4 regions of the Streptomyces sp. NA02950 genome follow, and region 4 is predicted to be linked to each of the others. Evidence: riboswitches for the same ligand, from Rfam matches in the RefSeq annotation. Region 4 holds a riboswitch; each other region holds the start of a gene.

Region 1 (5,577 bases), 3.1 Mb from region 4:
GCGGCTGCGCCCGGACAACCGCGCCGTGCTGGTCTACGAGCCCGTCCAGGGCGCGGACACCGCTGATGACGCCGCTGATGACGCCGCCGACGACACCGACGCAGAAGGGGAGGCGGCCCAGTGAGCGACGCCGTCACCGCGACCATGACCTTCCACCCGCAGCCCGTCGGCGGGGCCCCCAGGCCGTGGGCCTTCCCGGCCCCCGAGCGCGGTGAGCTGTCCAACGGGCTCACGGTGCTGCGCTGCCACCGCCCCGGCCAGCAGGTCGTGGCCGTCGAGGTCAATCTGGACGCCCCGCTGGACGCCGAGCCCGCCGGGCTCGACGGGGTGGCCACCATCATGGCGCGCGCCCTGTCCGAGGGCACCGACAAGCACGACGCCGAGGAGTTCGCCGCCGAGCTCGAGCGCTGCGGTGCCACCCTGGACGCCCACGCCGACCACCCGGGTGTGCGGGTCTCCCTGGAGGTCCCGGTCTCCCGGTTGCCCAAGGCGCTGGGGCTGCTCGCCGACGCGCTGCGCGCCCCCGCCTTCCCCGACAGCGAGGTCGAGCGGCTGGTGCGGAACCGGCTGGACGAGATCCCGCACGAGCTGGCCAACCCGGCCCGCCGCGCCTCCATGGCACTGTCCAAGGAGCTGTTCCCGGCCGAGTCGCGGATGTCCCGGCCGCGCCAGGGCACCGAGGAGACGGTCGAGGGCATCGACGCCGCGGCCGTGCGCGCCTTCTACGAGGCGCATGTCCGCCCCTCCACCGCGACCGCCGTCGTGGTCGGCGACCTCGGCGGGGTCGACCTCGACCAGGCCCTCGCCGACACCCTCGGCGCCTGGACGGGCGGCACGGCCGCGCCCCGGCAGGTCCCGCCGATCGTGGCCGACGACACCGGTCGGGTGGTGATCGTCGACCGGCCCGGGGCGGTCCAGACCCAGCTGCTGATCGGCCGGATCGGGGCCGACCGCCACGACCGCGTCTGGCCCGCCCAGGTGCTGGGCACCTACTGCCTGGGCGGCACCCTCACCTCCCGGCTCGACCGCGTGCTGCGCGAGGAGAAGGGCTACACCTACGGGGTGCGCTCCTTCTGCCAGGTGCTGCGCTCCACGGCCTCCTCGCCGTCCGGCGGGTCCACCGGTGCCGCGATGCTGGCGATCAGCGGCTCGGTGGCCACCGAGGTCACCGGCCCCGCGCTGGAGGACCTCTGGAAGGTGCTGCGCACCGTGAAGGACGAGGGGCTGACGGACGCCGAGCGCGATGTCGCCGTGCAGAACCTCGTGGGCGTCGCCCCGTTGAAGTACGAGACCGCGGCCGCGGTCGCGGGCACCCTCGCCGACCAGGTCGAGCAGCACCTTCCGGACGACTTCCAGGCGCAGTTGTACGCCCGGCTCGCCGAGGCCGGAACGGTGGAGGCCACCGCCGCCGTGGTGAGCGCCTTCCCGGCGGACCGGCTGGTCACGGTGCTGGTCGGGGACGCCTCGGCGATCGAGGAGCCGGTCCGGGCGCTGGGCATCGGTGAGGTGACCGTCGTCTCGGGCTGACCCCGGCAGGGCCTCCGGCGGTCCGACGGGCCGTCAGCGGAAGGGCCCTGACATCGAGTGCGATGTCAGGGTCCTTCCGAATGCCCGTTTTATAGGAGGGTTGGGTGTTTGGTTTGTGGGGAGGGCAACAAAAATCCGGATCTGTTTGGTGATCGAAAGACGCCCCGTTTAGCGTCAGTCCGGCTGTTCGCCATCTACACGCCGCGCCCGCGGCACGGGCAGTCATCGCCGAGTCCCCGTACGGCGCGAGCCAGGGGAGCCGGGGACCCAATGTCCCCTGGGGTGAATCGGGCGCCTTGTCCTCCGGGGCGAGGGGGCCGTAGGAGACCTTCCTGCTCCGAACCCGTCAGCTAACCCGGTAGGCGAGAAGGAAGGAAAGGAGTGCGCCACAGCATGGCGTTCACCCGTGCCACCGGGAAGCACCGCCGTCCCCGACGGTCCGTCCGCACCGGCGCGAACATCGCGGGAGTCACCACCATCGCCTCGGGCGTCGTCGCCGGTATCGCCGGTCCCGCCCTGGCCGCCTCCGACGAGGCACCCGCTCCCGAGCAGACCGGGTTGCAGCAGGCGATCGTGATCGACGAGGGGCTGGCCGACCAGATCCAGGCCCAGGCGCAGTCCCAGGAGACCGCCGCCGCGGAGGCCGCGGCCAAGGCGCGGGCCGAGACCATCGCCCGTCAGGAGGCCGCCAGGAAGGCCGAGGCGGCCGCGAAGAAGGCCAAGGCGGAGCGCGCCGCCAAGGAGCGCGCCGCGCGCGAGGCCGAGCGCAAGCGCCTCAACACCTTCGTCGCGCCGATCTCGGGCTCCTACGTCTCCACCGGCTACCAGGCGTCCAGCGGTCTGTGGTCCTCCGGCAGCCACACCGGCATCGACTTCCACGCCGCCTCGGGCACCACGGTGCACGCCGTGGGCGCCGGTGAGGTCGTCGAGGCGGGCTGGGGCGGTTCGTACGGCAACAACATCGTCATCAAGATGAAGGACGGCACGTACACCCAGTACGGCCACATGTCCTCGCTCAACGTCTCGGTCGGCCAGAAGGTCACCCCGGGCCAGCAGATCGGCCTGTCGGGCGCCACCGGCAACGTCACCGGACCGCATCTGCACTTCGAGGCGCGCACCAGCCCCGACTACGGTTCGGACATCGACCCCGTGGCGTACCTGCGCTCCCACGGCGTCAGCGTCTGACCCCACCGCGACCGTGCCGTGTCCCCACGGGGACACCCCGCGCACCAGGACCGTGCCAAGGCCCCGTCCGCCGGACCTTGGATTCAAGGGGTCGTCGCAACACCACTTGGTTTCAGGTGGTGAGTAGATCACGTAGACGCTCGGCTGGGGTATCCCAGCCGAGCGTCTTGCGTGGGCGGCCGTTGAGTTCCTGGGCGACGTGTTCGAGGTCTTCGGGACTGTGGACGCTGAGGTCGGTGCCTTTCGGGAAGTACTGGCGCAGGAGGCCGTTGGTGTTCTCGTTCGAGCCGCGTTGCCAGGGGCTGGCGGGGTCGCAGAAGTAGACGGGCATGCCGGTGGCCATGCTGAACTGCTTGTGGCGTGCCATCTCGCTGCCCTGGTCCCAGGTGAGGGAGCCGCGCAGGTGGGCGGGCAGGGTCTGGATCGTGGCAACGAGGCCGTCGCGGACGGTCTCGGCGTCGTGGGCCCCGCCCGGCAGATGGACCAGCAGGGTGTAACGGGTGCTGCGCTCGACCAGGGTGGCGATCGCGGAGCGCCCGCCCGCGCCGATGATCAGGTCGCCTTCCCAGTGACCGGGCACGGCCCGGTCCTCGACGTCGGCGGGACGGTCGCTGATCATCACCATCGGGTCGATGAACCGGGGCGTGCGCCGCTGGGAGTCCCGGCGCGGTTTGCGGCGGGTCCGGCCGGAACGGATGGCGGCCTGCACTTCCCGCTTCAGGCCGCCGCGGGCCTGGAAATACAGTGCCTGGTAGACCGTCTCCACGCTCACCCGCATGCTCTCGTCGTCGGGATGCTCTCTCCGTAGAGCGTGGCAGATCTGTGCCGGTGACCACCGCTGGCGCAGTCCGTCCCGGACGAAGCGGCGCAGCCGTCCCTCGCGCAGCAGTTTGCGCTCCTTGGGCCGGGGTCTGCGCGCTGCCGCTGCCCGGTGGGCGGCGTAGGGCTGGTAGCCCTCGCTGCCCGAGTTCGCGTCGATCTCCCGCTTGATGGTGCTCGCCGGCCGTCCCAGGACCCGTCCGATCGCCCTCAGCGACTGCCCCGCCGCGCGCAGATCGCGGATCTTCTCGCGCTCGGCGAGCGCTAGGAACCGCGGGTGAAGCTGCTTCTCCAGGGCCGTCAGGCCCACCGGTGCCGTGGTCACACCGCACATCGTGACGGTCCCGGTGCTGTAGTCGACACGGCGGCCGTCAGCGTAAGTGCGCGTGGTGCCGGTCTTCTTGACGCCCCAGTCCCAGTCCTTGGCCGTGCGCTCGTTCACCCCGACCTGCAGGGCCGCCACCCGACGTGCGACACCGGCGGCCCGAAGCCGCTCGTACTCGTCGCGCCCGGGGTGCCGCCGAGGCAGGCGCACCGAGGTCCGTCCGGCCTTTCGGGCCCAGCCGAAGGCAGTGTTCCGGTTCACCCCCAGCTCACGCGCCACCACGGTCACGTTCCCCACGGCATCCAGCCGCGCAAGGAAACGCTCCCTCAACCCCGCAAGATCATCCCGTCCAACGGCCACGGTCCTCGCAACTCCCACAGATCGCGGGTGTTGCGAGGACCGTTAGAACCCAAGGACCGGACGGGGCCTTCGGCATGCGCCACCCGCCCCCGCTGACCAAAAATATCCATGAATTCCGGCTCGCCATCGGAAATTCCGCCGGTTTGGAATAGAGTTGTCGAACGCCCGTCGACCGGGTGCGTTTCGCTGGGATTAAGGCGGAGGTTCGACTGTGGCGGGACCGGAAGTGAACGGGGATACCACCGCCATCCCGGGCGGTCGGCGGATTTCGGCGCAAGCGGTGTGCACGGCCATTCGCGACGACATCGTATCCGGTGCTTATCCGCCCGGCGGCCGGCTCACCGAGGAACTGCTCGCGCGCCGCTACGGCGTCTCGCGGGTGCCCGTCCGGGAGGCCCTGCGCACCCTGGAGTCCGAGGGGTTCGTGACCACCCGGCGCCATGCGGGCGCCTGTGTCGCCCAGCCCTCCGAGCGGGAGGCGGCGGACCTCCTCGACATCCGTGGGCTGCTGGAGCCGCTGGGCGCCGCCCGCGCCGCCCAGCGCCGCACCGAGGCCCATCTGAAGGTGCTGCGCGGCCTCGTCCGGCTCGGCCAGGAGCGGGCCCGCCGCGGCTGCCTCGGCGAACTGCCGCCCCTGGGCGACTGGTTCCATGAGACGCTCGCCCAGGCGTCGGGCAGTCCGAGTCTGGCCGGGCTGCTCGTCCAGGTGCGGCGCAAGATCGCGTGGGTGTACGCGGCCGACCCGGCGCGGCGGCCGGAGCGGCCCGTGCCGGGCGGCGGTGCCGGGCGGTCCGACCCGGCGGTGCGGGCCGTGGAGTCCTGGGCGGAGCACGGCGCGCTGGTGGACGCGGTGGCGCGCGGCGACGCCGATCGCGCCCGGATCATCGCCACCGCGCACACCGAGCGCGCGCTCTCGGAATACCGGCTGCGCCGTCCGGCTCAGGTGAGAACTTCGAAACATTCCGTCAACACGGCGAGCGGGCGGAATTAACACGGTTCCCGTATACAAGTTCCCGACTGCGTTCCTTTACAAAGGCGATTGCAAAGGGGCGGTTGCGAGGAGAGCGGCTTCACAGGGGGCAGGCGCAACGGGGCAGGAATTCGGAAACGACAGGGCCGCGGTGACCGGAATGGGTCACCGCGGCCCTGTCGCGCGAAAGAAGATCCGGCGGAATGCGAGAGCCGAATCACCGGGCGGGTCAGACCGTCTCGGGAAGCTCCTCGAGACCCTCCGCCACGAGCTTCGCCAGACGGTCGAGCGCGATCTCCGCGTCGTCCGCGTCGGAGGCCAGCACGACCTCCTCGCCGCCCTGCGCGCCCAGGCCGAGCACGGCCAGCATGGAGGCGGCGTTGACCGGGGT
Region 2 (5,577 bases), 1.3 Mb from region 4:
GGGGGCGCGGCGCATCAAGGCCGGGAGGCGGGAGGACGGACATGGGGCACTCACGAGCGGGCGGAACCCCCGCCGAGCTGATGGACGGGCTGCTCGCCCGCGCGCAGAACGGGTTCGAGATCGGCGAAGCGGTGCTGACCCGGGCGCGCGGCGCCCTGATGCACCAGTCCGAGCTGCGTTCCTGTCGCCAGTGCAACGATCCGTCCGGCCCGCTGGGCTACCGCACCTACCGCCATGTCTTCCTGCTCCCCGACGGCAGCAGCCTGCTGCTGTGGGAGCTGGAGCACAGCACCGGCCCGGACGACGGCCCCCACCACGAGCTCTACGCCGACGAGAACGCCCTCGCGCTGGCCGAACGGCGGGTGCACGAGCGCATCGGCGGTGCCCGCTGGGAAGAGCTCGACGGCTTACCGCTCTGGCTGCCCGAGCAGCTGCTGCACCAGGCCGCCGAGCCCGTGGAGTCCCCCCGCGCCTACGTGGCCGACAACTCGGCCGACCACGCACGCCGGGTGCTGCGCCGCGCCGAGAACCCCGATCGGCCGGGCGAGGAGACCGAGCGGCTGCTGGAGACCGCGTTCGCCCATGACATCGCCCTGGCCCCCAAGCCGCGCCGCCGCTCCGGCGGTCCCGACACCACCTGGTGCCGCTTCTACGAGCACGCCTTCCTGCTGGCCGGAGGAGACGAGGTCGTGCTGTGGGAGCTGGAGCACAATCTGACCCACGACGGCCGGCTGGTGTGCGAGGTCTATCTCGACGAGGTGTCGGCGGAGCTGGCGGCGGACCGCCGTGCCCGGGCGCTCGGCGTCGATCTCTGATCCGCTCCGCGCCCTTCTGCGCGCCCCCGGGCGGGCCTGCCTCGCCCCCGATGCCGCGCCTCGCCCGGAGCCCGTACGGACCCGCTCAGACCTCCGTAGCCCGCCTCTGCCCCGACCACCCACCCGCCCACCCACATGGACGACACCGATTCGCCTGGCGGCCCGTCAGCCGGAAGCCTGGAGTAGTGACGGGCGGCGGCCGCGAGGACCGAGCGCTCCGGCTGCGGACCAGCGAAAGCGGGAGAGACCGGTGCGGGTGCGAGGGAACGGGGCTCGTACGAGCGCCCGTACGGAGCGGGGTAGGACCTGGGCGCGCCTGTCCCGGTCCCGTGCGCGCCCCCGGACCCGCCTCCATATGCTCGTCGACACCCGCGTCCCGAACGGGCCCGCCGGGGCCACCGGGTCGGCCGGTGAGTCGTCCAAGGGGACGTCAGGCCGGCGGCTGGCGCACTGGATCCCCGGGCTTCTGATCGTCGGCGGCGTCGTCTTCGACCTCGGCTCCCCGGCCAACTACACGGCGGGCCCCTTCCTCGCCGCCGCCCCGCTCGTCGCCGCTCCGCTCCTCCGGCTGTGGGAGACCGTCACCACGGCGGTCTTCGCCATCGCCGCCGCGGTCGCGCTGGCCGAGGGGCACGGGGCGAAGGATCCCAGCCAGGCCCTGTCCGAGATCATCACGGTCGCGACCGTCACCTCGCTCGCGCTCGTCATCAACCGCCTCGTACGCCGCAGCGACCGGCGGCTGGCCTCGGCGCGCGGTGTGGCGGAGGCGGCCCAGCGCGCCGTCCTGCCCGTACCGCCCGCCCGGCTGGCCGGGCTGGACGTCGCGGCGCGCTATGTGGCCGCGGAGAAGTACGCCGCGATCGGCGGTGACCTGTACGCGGTGCAGGACACCCCGCACGGGGTCCGCCTGGTCGTCGGCGACGTACGCGGCAAGGGGCTCCAGGCGGTGGAGACGGTCGCGATCCTCATCGGCTCCTTCCGGGAGGCGGCGGAGCAGGAGACGACGCTGGAGGGGCTGGCGGGGCGGCTGGAGCGGGCGTTGCAGCGCGAGGGCGCGCGGCGGGCCGACCTCGAGGGGTTCGAGGGGTTCACCACGGCCGTACTGGCCGAGATCCCGCGCGGCGATTCGACCCTCCGGGTGATCAACCGCGGCCATCCGCCGCCCCTGCTGCTGGAGGACGGCGAAGGGGGAGGGGGAGGTGCCGGGGGCAGCCGGATCGACGGGGACGGCTGCGCGGTGCGCCGGGTGGAGCCGGAGGCATCGGCGCTGCCGCTGGGGATGGGGGAGCTGGGCGGCTGGCCGGACCGGGTGACGGAGCTGAGGTTCGCCGAGGGCGCGACCCTGCTGCTCTTCACGGACGGGGTGACGGAGGCGCGCGACCGGGAGGGCGTGTTCTACGACCCGGAGGACCGGCTGCGCGGTCACCGTTTCGGCGGCCCGGGGGAACTGCTGGACGCGCTGGTGGCCGATGTCGAGCGGCATACGGGCGGCGGGACGACGGACGACATGGCGCTGCTCGCGCTGCGCCGCCGCTCCACGGGATCGGTCCGGGGGAACGGGCGGTACGCCGGCGGAAGCGGCAAAGGTGAGGGACTGGTGAAGGGGCCCGGCCACGGTCCGTAGTCGTAGGTTCCCTCTGTGCATAACAATTGATGCACGATCAGCGCTTCTTGGGTTTTGCCAACCCTTTCCCAGGGGGCCGACTCGCCCCTATCTGTCCAGACTTGGTCGCTAAGTTCATGGCAAAGCTGCGCCGATTCCTCGGAACAGCTTGGAATCACATAGCGCTCTCTATTAACGTTCGATAACGCAGCGCGGTCGTCACAGCCGTCGCCAGGGCGGCACCGTGCGCCGTCGCCGAATCCCATAACGCACAGCGGCAGCAGCATCACCGCACCACAACAGCACCGAGGGAACCGGGGAACCACCACCTTGGGGTGAATCGGGTCGAACCTGACCCGTAGGAGACCTTCCTGCTCCGAACCCGTCAGCTAACCCGGTAGGCGAGAGGGAAGGAAAGGAGTGCGCCCCCGTGGCGTCCAACAGGTCTGTCCTGGACGAGGCTCCATACCGCGCATCGGGCGGCGGTCTCGGCACCGCAACCGCCTACGGGCCCGGTTTCGATGCCAGTGGAGGCATGAGGTCCGGTGGCGGATCCGCCACCGAAGGGGACTTCGCCGCCGACGGTGACCGTGGGGAGTTCGCGGCGGACGCCGCCGACGGCCCGGCGGGCCCGGGACTCGACCCCGAGCCCTGGGAGGAATGGAACCCCACCGAGGAATCCGTCGCCTCCGTGCGCGGCCGGCACCGCGTGGTGAAGCAGCGGGGCGGGACGATGGCGCGCAGTGGCGCCGTCCTCGGCGTCGGTGTCATCGCGGCCGTCGGGGCGGGCGGGATGGCGAGTGCCAAGGACCGTCCGGCGGCCCCCATATCCATGCCCGACCTCGCCCATGTCGCCGACCAGGTCGCGGACCGGCTGCCGGACGCCAAGGACATCCCGGGCATCGGCTCGCTGGTCGCCGACGACGACGGCGGTTCCGCGACCACGAACGCGGCCCCCCTCTCCCAGGTCGGGCTGACCTCCCAGGACGAGGCGAGCGGCACCACCGACGCCGGTGAGGCGCTGCGCGCCCGCATCCTCAAGCAGGCCGAGAACCAGCAGAACTCCGCGGACGAGGACGAGCGGACCGCCGCCGCCAAGGCCGCCGCCCAGAAGGCCGCGGACAAGGCAGCCGACGATGCGGCCGAGCGGAGGGCCGCGGCCACCGCCGCGAAGAAGGAAGCCGAGCGGAAGGCCAAGGAGGCCGCCGAACGCAAGGCCGAGGCCGAGCGCCGCGCCAAGCTGGCCGCCTCTTACACCCTCCCCGTCGCGTCCTACACCCTGACCGCGGGCTTCGGTCAGGCCGGTGACATGTGGTCCGCCGACCACACCGGCCAGGACTTCGCCGCCCCGACCGGCACCCCCGTCAAGGCGGTGCACGGAGGCACCATCACCCAGGCGGGCTGGGCCGGTTCGTACGGGTACCGCATCGTGCTGAAGCTCGATGACGGCACCGAACTCTGGTTCTGCCACCTGTCGTCCATGGTCGTCACCTCGGGCAAGGTGACCACGGGCGATGTGATCGGCCGCGTCGGCGCCACCGGCAATGTGACCGGTCCGCACCTCCACCTCGAGGTGCGCCCCGGCGGCGGCTCCCCGATCGACCCGATGCCCTGGCTGCGCGAGCACGGCCAGAACCCCTGATACCCCTCCCCTGATCCTCTGGGTATCCCCGATACTCCGGCGGTCCTGGCGCTCTCTCCCCCCTTGACGCCAGGGCCGCCGGTTCGTTCCGCCGCGGGGTCCGGAACAAGCTCCCCGATACGGGTGTTGAAGCACCGCATGGCTGACAACAAGCAGAGGATCGGCGACCTCTCCGTCTCCCCGCTCTCCCTCGGCGGGAACGTCTTCGGCTGGACCGCGGACGAGGCCGAGTCCTTCACGGTGCTCGACGCCTACGCCGCCGCGGGCGGCAACTTCATCGACACCGCCGACGTCTACTCGGCCTGGGTGCCCGGCAATCAGGGCGGCGAGTCCGAGACCGTCCTCGGCAACTGGTTCGCCTCCCGCGGCAACCGCTCCGACATCGTCCTCGCCACCAAGGTCGGCGGCGGCTCCCCGCAACGCCGCGGGCTCTCCCCGGCCGCCATCAGGTCCGGTGTCGAGGACTCCCTGCGGCGGCTGCGCACCGACTACATCGACCTCTACTACACCCACTACGACGACCCGTCGGTGTCGGTGGAGGAGATCGCCACCACCCTGGACGCGCTGGTCCGGGAGGGCAAGGTCCGCGAGATCGCGGCCTCCAACATCGGTGCCGAACGGCTCGACTCCTTCCTGACCTTCTCCGCCCAGGAGGGCCTGGCCCGCTACGCCGCCCTCCAGCCCCACTACAACCTGGTCTCACGCGACACCTTCGAGGGTGACCTGGCCGACGTGGTCACCCGCCACGGTATGGCGACCGTCCCTTACTACGCACTCGCCTCCGGCTTCCTCACCGGCAAGTACCGCCCCGGCACCGCGGTCGACAGCCCGCGCTCCACGCGTGCGGCCGAGCACCTGGAGACGGAGCGCGGCAGGAAGGTCCTCGCCGCCCTGGACGAGGTGGCCGCCCACCACGGCGCGGAGCACGCCACGGTCGCCCTGGCCTGGCTGGCCGCCCAGCCCACGGTCGCCGCCCCGATCGCCAGCGCCCGCACCCTCGCCCAACTCCCGCCCCTGCTGGCAGCGGCGGACCTCACCCTGACCCAGCAGGAGCTGGATCTGCTGACGAGGGCCTCGGCCTGAACGGAGTGCGGCGGGCGGACCATACGGACCGCCCACCGCACCAACCCTACGAAAACCCTACGAACTCTACGGACGCCGATCGGCAAGAGCCCAGGAGGCGAGGGCGACCCCACCGGCGACGGCGAACACCGACGGCCAGGCCCCGACCTTCTTGGCGAGGGGATGCGATCCGGCGAAGGCGGCGAGGTACATCCCGCTCAGCGCGGCCGCCGTCCCGTTCCCGGCCTTCTCCCGCCACCCCCGGGCGGCCACGGCTCCAGCCGCCGCCAACGCCACCCCGCCCAAGGGCCGCTTCCTGGTCCACCGGGCCACCCCGTACCCCCCGACCAACCCACCCGCGGCCACCACGCCCGCCGGAACTCCAGCCATCTCCGACCTCCACTCCGAGATTGAGATTCCTGAGCCCGACCCTACGCAGAGTTCTCCGGCGCCAG
Region 3 (5,577 bases), 170 kb from region 4:
CGACGAGCGAGGCCCGCTGGAGGTACTCCTCGGGGGAGGAGGACAGGGCGAGCTGGAGGGTGGGGGCGACGGTACCGGCCCGGTACTGGGCGGTGGCGTACGCGCCGAGGGCGTTGCGCGCGGTGTTCAGCCGGGCGGCCCTGCGGGCGGCCTCGTCGCGGAGTTCGCCCAGCGCGCGGCGGGCCTCGTCGGCCTTCTCCCGGGCGCCGTTGTACTTGTCGGTGGCCTCCTCGGCCTCCCGCTGGTACTGGTCCACCCTGGCCTTCACCTGAGCGGTGGTCAGGTGGGGGTCGGCGTGCCCGGTGCCCTCGAGGACGGTCGCGGACACGGCGCCGGTGAGGGCGAGGAGCGCGGCCGTCCGGGCGGTGCTGCTGGCGAGCGAGCGCTTGGGCCTGCTGCGCGACTTCCTGTGCGACGCCACGGCGGCGGTACACCTTCCTGGCTGTGCGGGCGGTTCCGGTTGCTGCGTTGGTTGCGGTGGTGCGTTGTTTGCGTGGTGGCGGGGACGGGAGATGGCAGCCCGCCATGAGGCGGGGACCCTCGGTTGACGGGAGGCGGACTGCCATCTGGAGGAGGAAGCTAGGCCGGAAGACGGGGGCGGTGCGGGGCGATGCTCGGGAATGGACGGATTTCGTCATTCCTGTGCCACTGACTGATCACGGCACGCGCGGGGTGAGTGGCACTGCGTGGTGGCCGTGACCGAAGCCGTGATCAGGGCCCACCCGAGTGAAAGGTGGTGCTATGCGCGGCGCTAATGTCCGTGAGTATGGACGTACTCATCAACGCCTTTGTCGGTTTGCACATCGTCGGTATTGCCGCGCTGCTGGGCGGCTTTCTCTCCCAGATGAAGCAGATGAGTTCGGGCACCGCGCGGATGACCCCCGGAATGCTGCACGGGGCGCTGACCATGCTGGTGACCGGAGTGGCCCTGGTGGGGCTCAACGAGGCCGACGACAGCGCCGTCAACACCGTCAAGATCGGGATCAAGATGGCGCTGTTGATCGTGATCCTGGGCCTGGTCTATGTGAAGCGGGACGAGGAGAAGGTGGAGTCGGCCGCGTTCGGCGCGGTAGGTGCCCTCACCACGGTGAACATCTTCATCGCCGTGCTGTGGACCTGATCTTCCCCGGTGCTCGTGTCCCCTGTTCGATAACGGCTTGATACCGCACATCAATTCGCCCGCAACCGTTTGCACTCGCGAGCTGTCTAAAGAGCACAAGACGGCCGGAGGGAGCGGGCAATGGGGGTTGTGGGGGCGAAGAGAGGGCTCAAGGGCACCAAGGGCCCAGGGTTTCTCAAGGGGCTCGGGACAAGGGGCGTACGGCGCACGGGAGTAGCGCTGGGGCTCACGGGGATGGTGATGCCGCTAGCGGTAGCCCTCGCCACCCCGGCCCAGGCGGCATCGTCGTGCACAACGACCGCCGGGCCGTACCAGAAGCAGGTCGAGAAGTACCTCGGCCGCCCGGTGGACGGTCGGCAGTCGCGCACCGACTGCCTGGCGATCCAGAACTTCCAGATCAACCACGGCATCAGCCCGACCATCGGCTACGCCGGGCCCGTCACCTGGGGCGTGATGAGCCTGAAGAACGCGCAGAAGGCGGCGGGCCACAACCCCAACGCGGCGGGGAAGTGCCCCACCAACAAGGGCCGGATCGCCTGTGTCGACCTCACCCGCCAGCTGAGCTGGGTCCAGGACGGCTCCCGGCTGGTGTACGGACCGGTGCCGGTGCGCACCGGGCGGGACGGCTACGAGACCCGGACCGGTTCGAAGAAGATCTACTGGCGGAACATCGACCACTGGTCGACGATCTACGACGTCGCCATGCCGTACAGCCAGTTCTTCGACGGCGGCCAGGCGTTCCACTCGATCGCGGGCAGCGTGTGGTCCCCACCCGGCTCCCACGGCTGCGTCAACATGCGCTCGGCCGACGCCAAGAAGTACTGGGGCCTGCTGAGGAACGGCGACGACGTCTACGTCTACGGCCGCAAGCCCGGTACGTAAGGGCCGGCGGCCCGCGCCCGGCGTACGGCCACGCGCCCCTGCCCCGGCTGTCCGCCGGGGCAGGGGCGCGTGCCATGTGCGGGGCTGCTGGGCGGCCCGCGCCCGGCGGGCGGCACCCGGTACCGCTGGTCCGTGTGCGCGGCCCGGCCACCGCGGGCCGGGCCCGGGGCGGGTGTTGCGCGAGCCCAGCGCAGTCCGGGCATTGCTGTCACGGCGCCCGGCGCGGCGGATCGCGCGCCGGGCGCGACGGCGGGTCCGTACCAGCGTCCGTACCAGCGGGCGCCACGCCTCCTGAGCCCGGCGAGGCGGCGCCCGGTACGCCGGACGCGGGGCGCCGCCGCGGGCGTCAGGCGGGACGCACGCTGCCGTAGATCGGCATCTCGGTGATCGGCGCCTTCTTCACCGAGTCACCCGGCTTCGGCGCGTGGATCATCATCCCGTCGCCGATGTAGAGCCCGACATGGCTGATGTCGTCGTAGAAGAAGACCAGATCGCCCGGCTTGAGCTCGGACGTCGACACCCGCGTCCCCACCTTCACCTGGTCCCAGGTGGTGCGCGGCAGGGACACCCCGGCGGACTTCCAGGCCGCCTGGGTCAGCCCCGAGCAGTCGAAGGAGTTGGGGCCGGTGGCGCCCCAGACGTACGGCTTGCCGATCTGCGCCTGTGCGTAGGCGATGGCCTTCGCCGCCTTGGTGCTGTCGGAGGGGGCGGGGGTGGACGGGGTGGACGGGGTGGAGGGGGTGGACGAGCCGGAGCCGTCGTTCCCGTCCTGCTGCCGCTGACGCTCGGCCTCCGCCTTGCGCTGCTTCTCGGCCAGTTCGGCGGCCTTGCGCCGGGCCTCCTCCTGCTTCTTCTTCTCGATCGCCGCCAGCCGCGCCTTCTCCTTGGCGGTCAGGTTCGCCAGCAGCCGCCGGGCCTCGGAGAGCTTGCTCTGGACGGACTTCTTCTTCTCCTTGAGCGACTTCTGCGACGAGGTCAGCGAGGCGAGGCTCTTGGTGGCGGAGGCGCGTTCCTTCGCCGCCTTCGCCCGCTGCGTCTGGAAGTCCTCGACGGCCTTCTTCTGGTGCCCGGTGAGCCGGTCCATCAGATGCGACTGGTCGAAGACGTCCTGCGGATCGGAGGAGAAGAGCATCGCGGCGGTGCTGCTGGCCAGGCCGCCGCTGCGGTACTGGGCCGCGGCGTAGGTGCCGAGGGTCCGCCGGGCCTCGTTGAGCTTCTCGGTGCGCTTGGCGACCCTGTCCAGCAGCTTGTCGACCTTGCCGCGCTGGGTCTCGGTGCGCTCCTTGGCGGCGTTGTAGCTCTGGGTGGCGCTCTCCGCCTGGTGGTAGAGGGTGTCGACCTTCTTCTTGACCTCTTCGATCGACTGGGTGGCGGGCTTGGGATCGCCGGGCGCGGCGTTCGCCGTCTGGGAGAGCAGGGTGACCGAGGCCAGGGCGGCCGTGGTGACCCCGACGGCGGTCCGCCGGCTCTGACCGGCCAGCGTGGCCGGTATTCGGGTCCGCGGTTTGCGGTGCGACGCCAAGGGAGGCGACTCCTTCCGTGGACCGCCTACCGGGTTAGCTGTCGGGTTCGGGCGGACGGAAGGCTGCCCTACGGCCCGTCCGGGCGGCACGCGGTGTGCCGTCACCCGGGCCGATTCACCCCGGTGGAACGTGTGGGTCCCCGGCTCCGGCCACCTCGCGGCGGGTCCGGACTCGGCGGAGGCCGCCCGTGCCGACGCTGCTCGCCGACGGGTGTCCGGGCTGCCTGACGCAGGACGGTAGCCAACTCGTGGTGCTCCTGTGAAGGCTGGTGGCCGTTTTGCCCGAAACCGTTTCGTGATGTTCGCACGTACGCTGTCAGTGGCGCGGCCTAGACTCGGTGAGCGATGAGCAGCCTCTTTGACGACAGCTTCCTGGCGGACCTCGGGCCCTCGGGCGAGGAGCCCCCGCCGCCCGAGGACCACGAGGGCCCCGGGCACCACGGCCCCGGCGGTGCCGAGGACGTACCGCACCACCTCTTCAGCGAGTGGGGTCTCCCCAGGGCCGCCGGGCCCGAGGGGAAGTTCGACGCGCCCGTGCCGAGCGTGCCCCGGGAGGCGTACTACCGGGACGGCGCGGCACGGCCCGCCGTGGATCCGGCCGCCCTGCTCGAGGGGCTGAACGAGCAGCAGCGTGCCGCCGTGGAGCACACCGGCGCACCGCTGCTGATCGTCGCGGGCGCCGGATCCGGCAAGACCCGTGTGCTCACCCACCGCATCGCGTATCTGCTCGGCGCGCGCGGGGTGCACCCCGGCCAGATCCTCGCCATCACCTTCACCAACAAGGCCGCGGGCGAGATGAAGGAGCGGGTGGAGGAGCTGGTCGGGCCGCGGGCGAACGCCATGTGGGTCTCCACCTTCCACAGCGCCTGTGTGCGCATCCTGCGCCGCGAGTCCAAGAAGCTGGGCTTCACCTCGTCGTTCTCGATCTACGACGCGGCCGACTCCAAGCGGCTGATGGCGCTGGTCTGCCGGGACCTGGACCTGGACCCGAAGCGGTTCCCGCCCAAGTCCTTCAGCGCCAAGATCTCCAACCTGAAGAACGAGCTGATCGACGAGGAGACCTTCGCCGGGCAGGCGGCGGACGGTTTTGAGAAGACCCTGGCCGAGGCGTACGTCATGTACCAGTCGAGGCTGCGCGAGGCCAACGCGCTGGACTTTGACGACATCATCATGACCACGGTCAATCTGCTCCAGGCGTTCCCCGATGTCGCCGAGCACTACCGCCGCCGGTTCCGCCATGTGCTGGTCGACGAGTACCAGGACACCAACCACGCGCAGTACACCCTGGTGCGCGAGCTGGTCGGCACGGACACCGAGGAGACCGCGGCCGGTGAGCTGTGCGTGGTGGGCGACGCCGACCAGTCGATCTACGCGTTCCGCGGCGCCACCATCCGCAACATCCTCCAGTTCGAGGAGGACTACCCGGACGCGCGGACCATCCTGCTCGAGCAGAACTACCGCTCGACCCAGACCATCCTCAGCGCGGCCAACGCGGTCATCGAGCGCAATGAGAACCGCCGCCCGAAGAACCTGTGGACCGAGGCCGGTGCCGGGGCCACCATCACCGGCTATGTCGCCGACACCGAGCACGACGAGGCCCAGTTCGTCGCCGACGAGATCGACCGCCTGACGGACGCGGGCGACGCCAGGGCCGGGGACGTGGCCGTCTTCTACCGCACCAACGCCCAGTCCCGTGTCTTCGAGGAAGTCTTCATCCGGGTCGGGCTGCCCTACAAGGTCGTCGGCGGAGTGCGCTTCTACGAGCGCAAGGAGGTCCGGGACGTCCTCGCCTATCTGCGGGTGCTGGCCAACCCCGAGGACAACGTCCCGCTGCGCCGCATTCTGAACGTGCCCAAGCGCGGTATCGGCGAGCGCGCCGAGGCGATGATCGACGCGCTGGCGCTGCGCGAGAAGATCACCTTCCCGCAGGCGCTGCGCCGGGTCGACGAGGCGTACGGCATGGCCGCCCGCTCGGCGAACGCGGTGAAGCGGTTCAACACGCTGATGGAGGAGCTGCGGACCATCGTGGAGTCGGGCGCGGGCCCGGCCACCG
Region 4 (5,577 bases):
TGGCCCCGTGCATGTGCCTCAGTCCCATTCGCCATCTGACGGCATTTCAGCCATGCCGCTATTTACGCGCGTTGACCGACGTCAGCGGGTGTAACGCCATGTCATACGCCGTTCGGTGCAACATCCGAGAGGCGCCGTCCGTAGCCGCCTCATATCCGGGCAATCAACCCCGGCCACGGGTGACTCGTGGAGGGAATGTGGAGATATCCCGAGGATTGCTCTCGGTGCTTATCTCCATTCATTGCTATTGATGCCCATTCATCCGGTATAGCCGGTAAGGGGCGTATCGGAGAGGCAGGAGCAGTCGGCCGGTATCGTCGGAGGGGTGCCCGAGCAGCCCCGTGACATTCCCGCTCCCACCCTCTTCACCTGGGAGTTCGCCGCCGATCCCTACCCCGCGTACGCCTGGCTGCGCGATCATGCCCCGGTCCGCAGGACCACACTCCCCAGCGGTGTCGAGGCATGGCTGGTGACCCGCTACGCCGACGCCCGGCAGGCATTGGCCGATCCCCGGCTGTCGAAGAACCCGCAAGCCCACCGCGAGTCAGCCCATGTCCGCGGCAAGGTGGGCATCCCCGGTGAGCAACGTGCCGATCTGATGACACATCTGCTCAATATCGATCCGCCGGACCACACCCGGCTCCGGCGGCTGGTGTCAAAGGCATTCACCCCGCGCCGGGTCGCCGCGTTCGCCCCGCGGGTACGGGAGCTGACCGACGGGCTCATCGACGCCTTTGAGGAGAACTCCGAAAAAACCTTGGGGGAGGGGGAAAGGAGAGAGGCGGATCTGATCCACGAGTTCGCCTTCCCCCTCCCCATCTACGCGATCTGCGATCTGCTCGGGGTGCCCCGCGAAGATCAGGACGACTTCCGGGACTGGGCGGGTTCCATGATCCGGCACGGCGGCGGTCCGCGCGGCGGAGTGGCCCGCGCCGTGAAACACATCCGCGCCTACCTCGCCGAACTGATCCACCGCAAACGGGAGACGCTCGGCGCGGAAGGGGAGGACGAGGACCTCATCTCCGGGCTGATCCGGGCCAGCGACCACGGGGAGCACCTCACCGAGAACGAGGCCGCGGCGATGGCCTTCATCCTCTTGTTCGCCGGGTTCGAGACCACGGTCAATCTGATCGGCAACGGGATGTACGCACTGCTGCGCCATCCGGTTCAGCGCGCCCGGCTCCAGCGGGCCCTGGAAGAAGGGGACGAGCGGTTCCTCGCCGCGGGTATCGAGGAACTGCTGCGCTACGACGGCCCGGTGGAGATCGCCACCTGGCGGTTCGCCACCGAGCCGCTGACCATCGGCGGGCAGCGGATCGCCGAGGGCGAACCGGTGCTGGTGGTGCTCGCCGCCGCCGATCGCGACCCCGAGCGGTTCCCCGACCCCGATGTGCTCGACCTCCGCCGTACCGACAACCAGCACCTGGGCTACGGACACGGCATCCACTACTGTCTGGGCGCCCCGCTCGCCCGGCTGGAGGCGCAGACCGCCATCGGTACCCTGCTGCGGCGGCTGCCCGATCTCCGGCTTGCGGTGGATTCGGACGATCTGCGCTGGCGCGGCGGGCTGATCATGCGCGGGCTGCGCACCCTCCCCGTGACCTGGAATTCCCCCGGCCGCTGAATCGCCGAAGCCCCGTGGCGGGCGACATAGGTGACGAATGTTCAGCGATGTGACCGGGGCGTGACCTGGGATACACCGGCTTGTGATGATCGAGTGCCGTCGCTATGTTCAACCGACAACTCGACGCCCACACGAGAGGCCACCACATGCGTTCCGGGAACGGTCGACACCGCCGCCCCCGTCAGGCTCCGGCCATCGTCGTCGCGGCGGGCATCACAGGTGCCGGGCTCGCCATCCCGCTCTTCGGCGCCAGCGGCGCCCAGGCCGCCTCCACCGCCCACTGGGACAAGGTCGCCGAGTGCGAGAGCGGTGGGATGTGGAGCGCCAACGAGGGCAACGGCTTCTACGGCGGCCTCCAGCTCACCCTGGGCATGTGGAAGGAGTACGGGGGCACCGCCTACGCGCCGCGTCCCGATCTGGCCAGCCGCTCCCAGCAGATATCCGTGGCCCAGTCGATCCTTGACGACCGTGGCCCGGACGCCTGGCCCAGCTGCGCGGTGAACGCGGGACTCACCGACGGCGGTGACGCCCCCGAGGTGGACCCCGGTTTCACCCTGGCGCCGCCCACGGGTCAGCGCGGGGACGACGGGGAGGATCGTGAGCACGACGGCTCCTCGGCCGAGGAGCGCGACGGCGCATCGGACTCCTCCGGCTCGTCGGACGCGTCAAACGAGCGCCGGACGCCCGGCGACGACGAGGAGAGCGGAACGCCTTCCCCGTCCGCCTCCCCCGGCGGAGAGGGCGAGGACTCCCCGTCGCCCTCCCCCTCGACCACGAAGTCCGACGACGCCCCGGCGTCCCCGGACGCCCCGGACGAGAGCGCCGACGCGCCCACCGGACGGCACCGCGGTGCCGAGCACCCGGCCGAGGCGAAGGGCGACGAGGAGCCCCGGCGGCCCTCCGGACGGCATGCCTCGCGGGACGGCGCGGACCGCGCCGAGAAGCCCTCGGAGGACGGCTACACGGTGCAGCCCGGTGACAGCCTTTCAGGCATCGCCGACAGCCAGGACCTCACGAGCGGCTGGCACGGCCTCTACGAAAGCAACGAAAGCCTCATCGGGGACAATCCGGATTTGATCCTCCCTGGTCAGCGTCTGGACCTCGGCGCCAAGGGACGGTAGTCCGGGGTGAATTGCCCGATCTGGCTCCGGTGAGACATACATCTCGTCACATTTTCCGGTGCGCACCCCCTGCCCGATCTCTCCTCACCCGGCCCTACCTGCGTAGATGTGGGCCGGGTGAGATCAAATACAGCACCTCTCGCTGCGAATGGGGCGTTTGAACCTTCTCGGGGGGTGTGTTTACGGTCTTCCCGCTCGCCACCGCGGGCACCGTCGATCGCACGCCGAATCCTGCCGGCGGTCGGGGGGAACCGACGCGTCAGCGCCGAAGGCAGGAGCGGGGGACCCAAGGTAGGTGCCGAATGGCCTGTGGATGCGGGCTCGTCGGCTTGGGGTGAAGCCGGGTGTGATCGATCGCCGATCGTTCATGACCGGCCGGGCAACTCACGTCCGAACCCGACAGCTCACCTCGTAGGCGTCGGTGAGGAAACGAACCAACGATGCTCAAGTCCAACGGCAAGCACCGCCGCCCGTCCAAGGCCACCCGTATCGCCGCGTTCGCCGGTCTCGCGGGCGCCGCCGTGGCCGCCCCGCTCATCGGGGCCACCTCCGCCTCCGCCGCCACCACCGCCCAGTGGGACAAGGTCGCGCAGTGCGAGTCCGGCGGCAACTGGTCCATCAACACCGGTAACGGCTACTACGGCGGACTGCAGTTCTCGAGCTCCACCTGGGCCGCCTACGGCGGCACCTCGTTCGCCCCCACGGCCGACAAGGCCAGCAAGGGCCAGCAGATACAGGTCGCCGAGAAGGTTCTCGCCAGCCAGGGCAAGGGTGCCTGGCCGGTCTGCGGCACGGGCCTGACCACCGGTGGCACCCCCTCCAGCTCCACCCCGTCCGACTCCGGCCAGCAGGAGTCCCAGGCCCCGGCGCCCGCGGCCAAGCCCGCGCAGCCGAAGGCCGAGACCCGCTCCGAGCCCGACCGCGCCGCGCGCCACGAGGCCCGTGGCCCGGTGAAGAAGGGCGACGGCGAGTACAAGGTCAAGGCCGGTGACACGCTGGGCGGGATCGCCAAGGCCGAGAAGGTCGAGGGCGGCTGGAAGAAGCTCTTCGAGCTGAACAAGGACATCGTCGAGCAGGCCGACCTGATCTACCCGGGCCAGCAGCTCCACCTGAGCTGAGCGCGGTCCGGCTGAACCGGCCGGATCCGGGTCACCTCCCGACCGCGAGCCCCGGCCGGGCGCGCCGCCCCCGCGGCGTGTCCCGGCCGGGGCCCGTTGGTTCGCGGAAAATGTAGATATGGGCACCCAAATCTGGCTTTTTATGCCACGTACTGTCTCGCGGGGCGGGCGAACGGCGGGTGCAGCCCTCCGGTCCGGTTAGGCTCGTGCTGCTACCGCAGACACATACGAAGGAGAACCTCGTGCCGTCCATCGACGTCGTCGTAGCTCGCGAGATCCTCGACTCGCGAGGCAACCCCACGGTCGAGGTCGAGGTCGGCCTCGACGACGGCAGCACCGGCCGTGCCGCCGTTCCGTCCGGCGCCTCCACCGGCGCCTTCGAGGCCCTCGAGCTCCGTGACGGCGACAAGAACCGCTACAACGGCAAGGGCGTGGAGAAGGCCGTCCTCGCCGTGATCGAGCAGATCGGCCCCGAGCTGGTCGGCTACGACGCCACCGAGCAGCGGCTGATCGACCAGGCGATGTTCGACCTGGACGCCACCCCGGACAAGTCCTCGCTCGGCGCCAACGCCATCCTCGGCGTCTCCCTCGCCGTCGCGCACGCCGCCTCCGAGGCGTCCGACCTCCCCCTCTTCCGGTACCTGGGCGGCCCCAACGCCCATCTGCTGCCGGTCCCGATGATGAACATCCTCAACGGCGGCTCGCACGCCGACTCCAACGTGGACATCCAGGAGTTCATGATCGCTCCGGTGGGCGCGGAGTCCTTCTCCGAGGCCCTGCGCTGGGGCACCGAGGTCTACCACACCCTGAAGTCCGTGCTGAAGGAGCGGGGCCTGTCCACCGGGCTCGGCGACGAGGGCGGCTTCGCGCCGAACCTCGACTCCAACCGCGAGGCCCTGGACCTGATCGTCGAGGCCATCAAGAAGGCCGGCTACCAGCCGGGCCAGGACATCGCGCTCGCCCTGGACGTGGCCGCGTCCGAGTTCTACAAGGACGGGTCCTACGAGTTCGAGGGCAAGGCCCGCACCGCGGCCGAGATGACCTCCTACTACGCCGACCTGGTCGCCGCGTACCCGCTGGTCTCCATCGAGGACCCGCTGAACGAGGAGGACTGGGACGGCTGGAAGACCATCACCGACCAGCTCGGTGACAAGGTCCAGCTGGTCGGCGACGACCTGTTCGTCACCAACCCCGAGCGTCTCGCCCGCGGCATCGAGAACGACACCGCCAACGCGCTGCTGGTCAAGGTCAACCAGATCGGCTCGCTGACCGAGACCCTCGACGCCGTCGAGCTGGCCCAGCGCAACGGCTTCAAGTGCATGATGTCCCACCGCTCCGGCGAGACCGAGGACGTCACCATCGCCGACCTGGCCGTCGCCACCAACTGCGGTCAGATCAAGACCGGTGCCCCGGCCCGCTCCGAGCGCGTCGCCAAGTACAACCAGCTGCTGCGCATCGAGGAGATCCTGGACGACGCCGCGGTGTACGCGGGCCGCTCCGCCTTCCCGCGCTTCAAGGGCTGAACCGCCGCCGTGCGTCCGCCCGAGGACGCACCGACGCGCTCGACCTGAGTAGCAGACACGTCTGACACACGTCCCCGGCCGCGGTCCCGTACCGTGGCCGGGGACGGCGTCACTCAAGCGAAGCCATCACCGGGGAGGCGATGTGCCGGCGGATCGGGACCGGTTCTCCACCGCGAGCAGACTCAAGGCGC

The links. A riboswitch is a leader RNA that binds a small molecule or an ion and turns the genes downstream of it on or off. The one in region 4 is predicted to bind cyclic di-AMP.
Region 1: it holds a riboswitch for cyclic di-AMP, as region 4 does, so the genes downstream of both, HUT19_RS10660 (M23 family metallopeptidase) here and HUT19_RS24615 (transglycosylase family protein) in region 4, are expected to answer to the same signal.
Region 2: it holds a riboswitch for cyclic di-AMP, as region 4 does, so the genes downstream of both, HUT19_RS18585 (M23 family metallopeptidase) here and HUT19_RS24615 (transglycosylase family protein) in region 4, are expected to answer to the same signal.
Region 3: it holds a riboswitch for cyclic di-AMP, as region 4 does, so the genes downstream of both, HUT19_RS23850 (NlpC/P60 family protein) here and HUT19_RS24615 (transglycosylase family protein) in region 4, are expected to answer to the same signal.

The regions. Positions count from the first base shown of each region.
Region 1 is NZ_CP054916.1:2,542,839-2,548,415, reverse strand. Features, by position in the region: gene HUT19_RS10670 (pitrilysin family protein) at 1-124, shown strand, start outside; gene HUT19_RS10665 (pitrilysin family protein) at 145-1,527, shown strand; cyclic di-AMP (ydaO/yuaA leader) riboswitch at 1,744-1,906, shown strand; gene HUT19_RS10660 (M23 family metallopeptidase) at 1,921-2,712, shown strand; gene HUT19_RS10655 (IS30 family transposase) at 2,825-3,865, opposite strand; gene HUT19_RS10650 (GntR family transcriptional regulator) at 4,464-5,207, shown strand; gene HUT19_RS10645 (HPr family phosphocarrier protein) at 5,416-5,577, opposite strand, start outside.
Region 2 is NZ_CP054916.1:4,304,311-4,309,887, reverse strand. Features, by position in the region: gene HUT19_RS18595 (DUF6227 family protein) at 42-815, shown strand; gene HUT19_RS18590 (PP2C family protein-serine/threonine phosphatase) at 1,171-2,439, shown strand; cyclic di-AMP (ydaO/yuaA leader) riboswitch at 2,662-2,837, shown strand; gene HUT19_RS18585 (M23 family metallopeptidase) at 2,849-4,060, shown strand; gene HUT19_RS18580 (aldo/keto reductase) at 4,199-5,143, shown strand; gene HUT19_RS18575 (hypothetical protein) at 5,210-5,512, opposite strand.
Region 3 is NZ_CP054916.1:5,436,864-5,442,440, forward strand. Features, by position in the region: gene HUT19_RS23835 (NlpC/P60 family protein) at 1-421, opposite strand, end outside; gene HUT19_RS23840 (hypothetical protein) at 767-1,120, shown strand; gene HUT19_RS23845 (L,D-transpeptidase) at 1,355-2,002, shown strand; gene HUT19_RS23850 (NlpC/P60 family protein) at 2,349-3,524, opposite strand; cyclic di-AMP (ydaO/yuaA leader) riboswitch at 3,532-3,712, opposite strand; gene pcrA (DNA helicase PcrA) at 3,870-5,577, shown strand, end outside.
Region 4 is NZ_CP054916.1:5,610,875-5,616,451, forward strand. Features, by position in the region: gene HUT19_RS24605 (cytochrome P450) at 326-1,624, shown strand; gene HUT19_RS44045 (transglycosylase family protein) at 1,771-2,745, shown strand; cyclic di-AMP (ydaO/yuaA leader) riboswitch at 2,999-3,178, shown strand; gene HUT19_RS24615 (transglycosylase family protein) at 3,186-3,863, shown strand; gene eno (phosphopyruvate hydratase) at 4,106-5,386, shown strand; gene HUT19_RS24625 (septum formation initiator family protein) at 5,529-5,577, shown strand, end outside.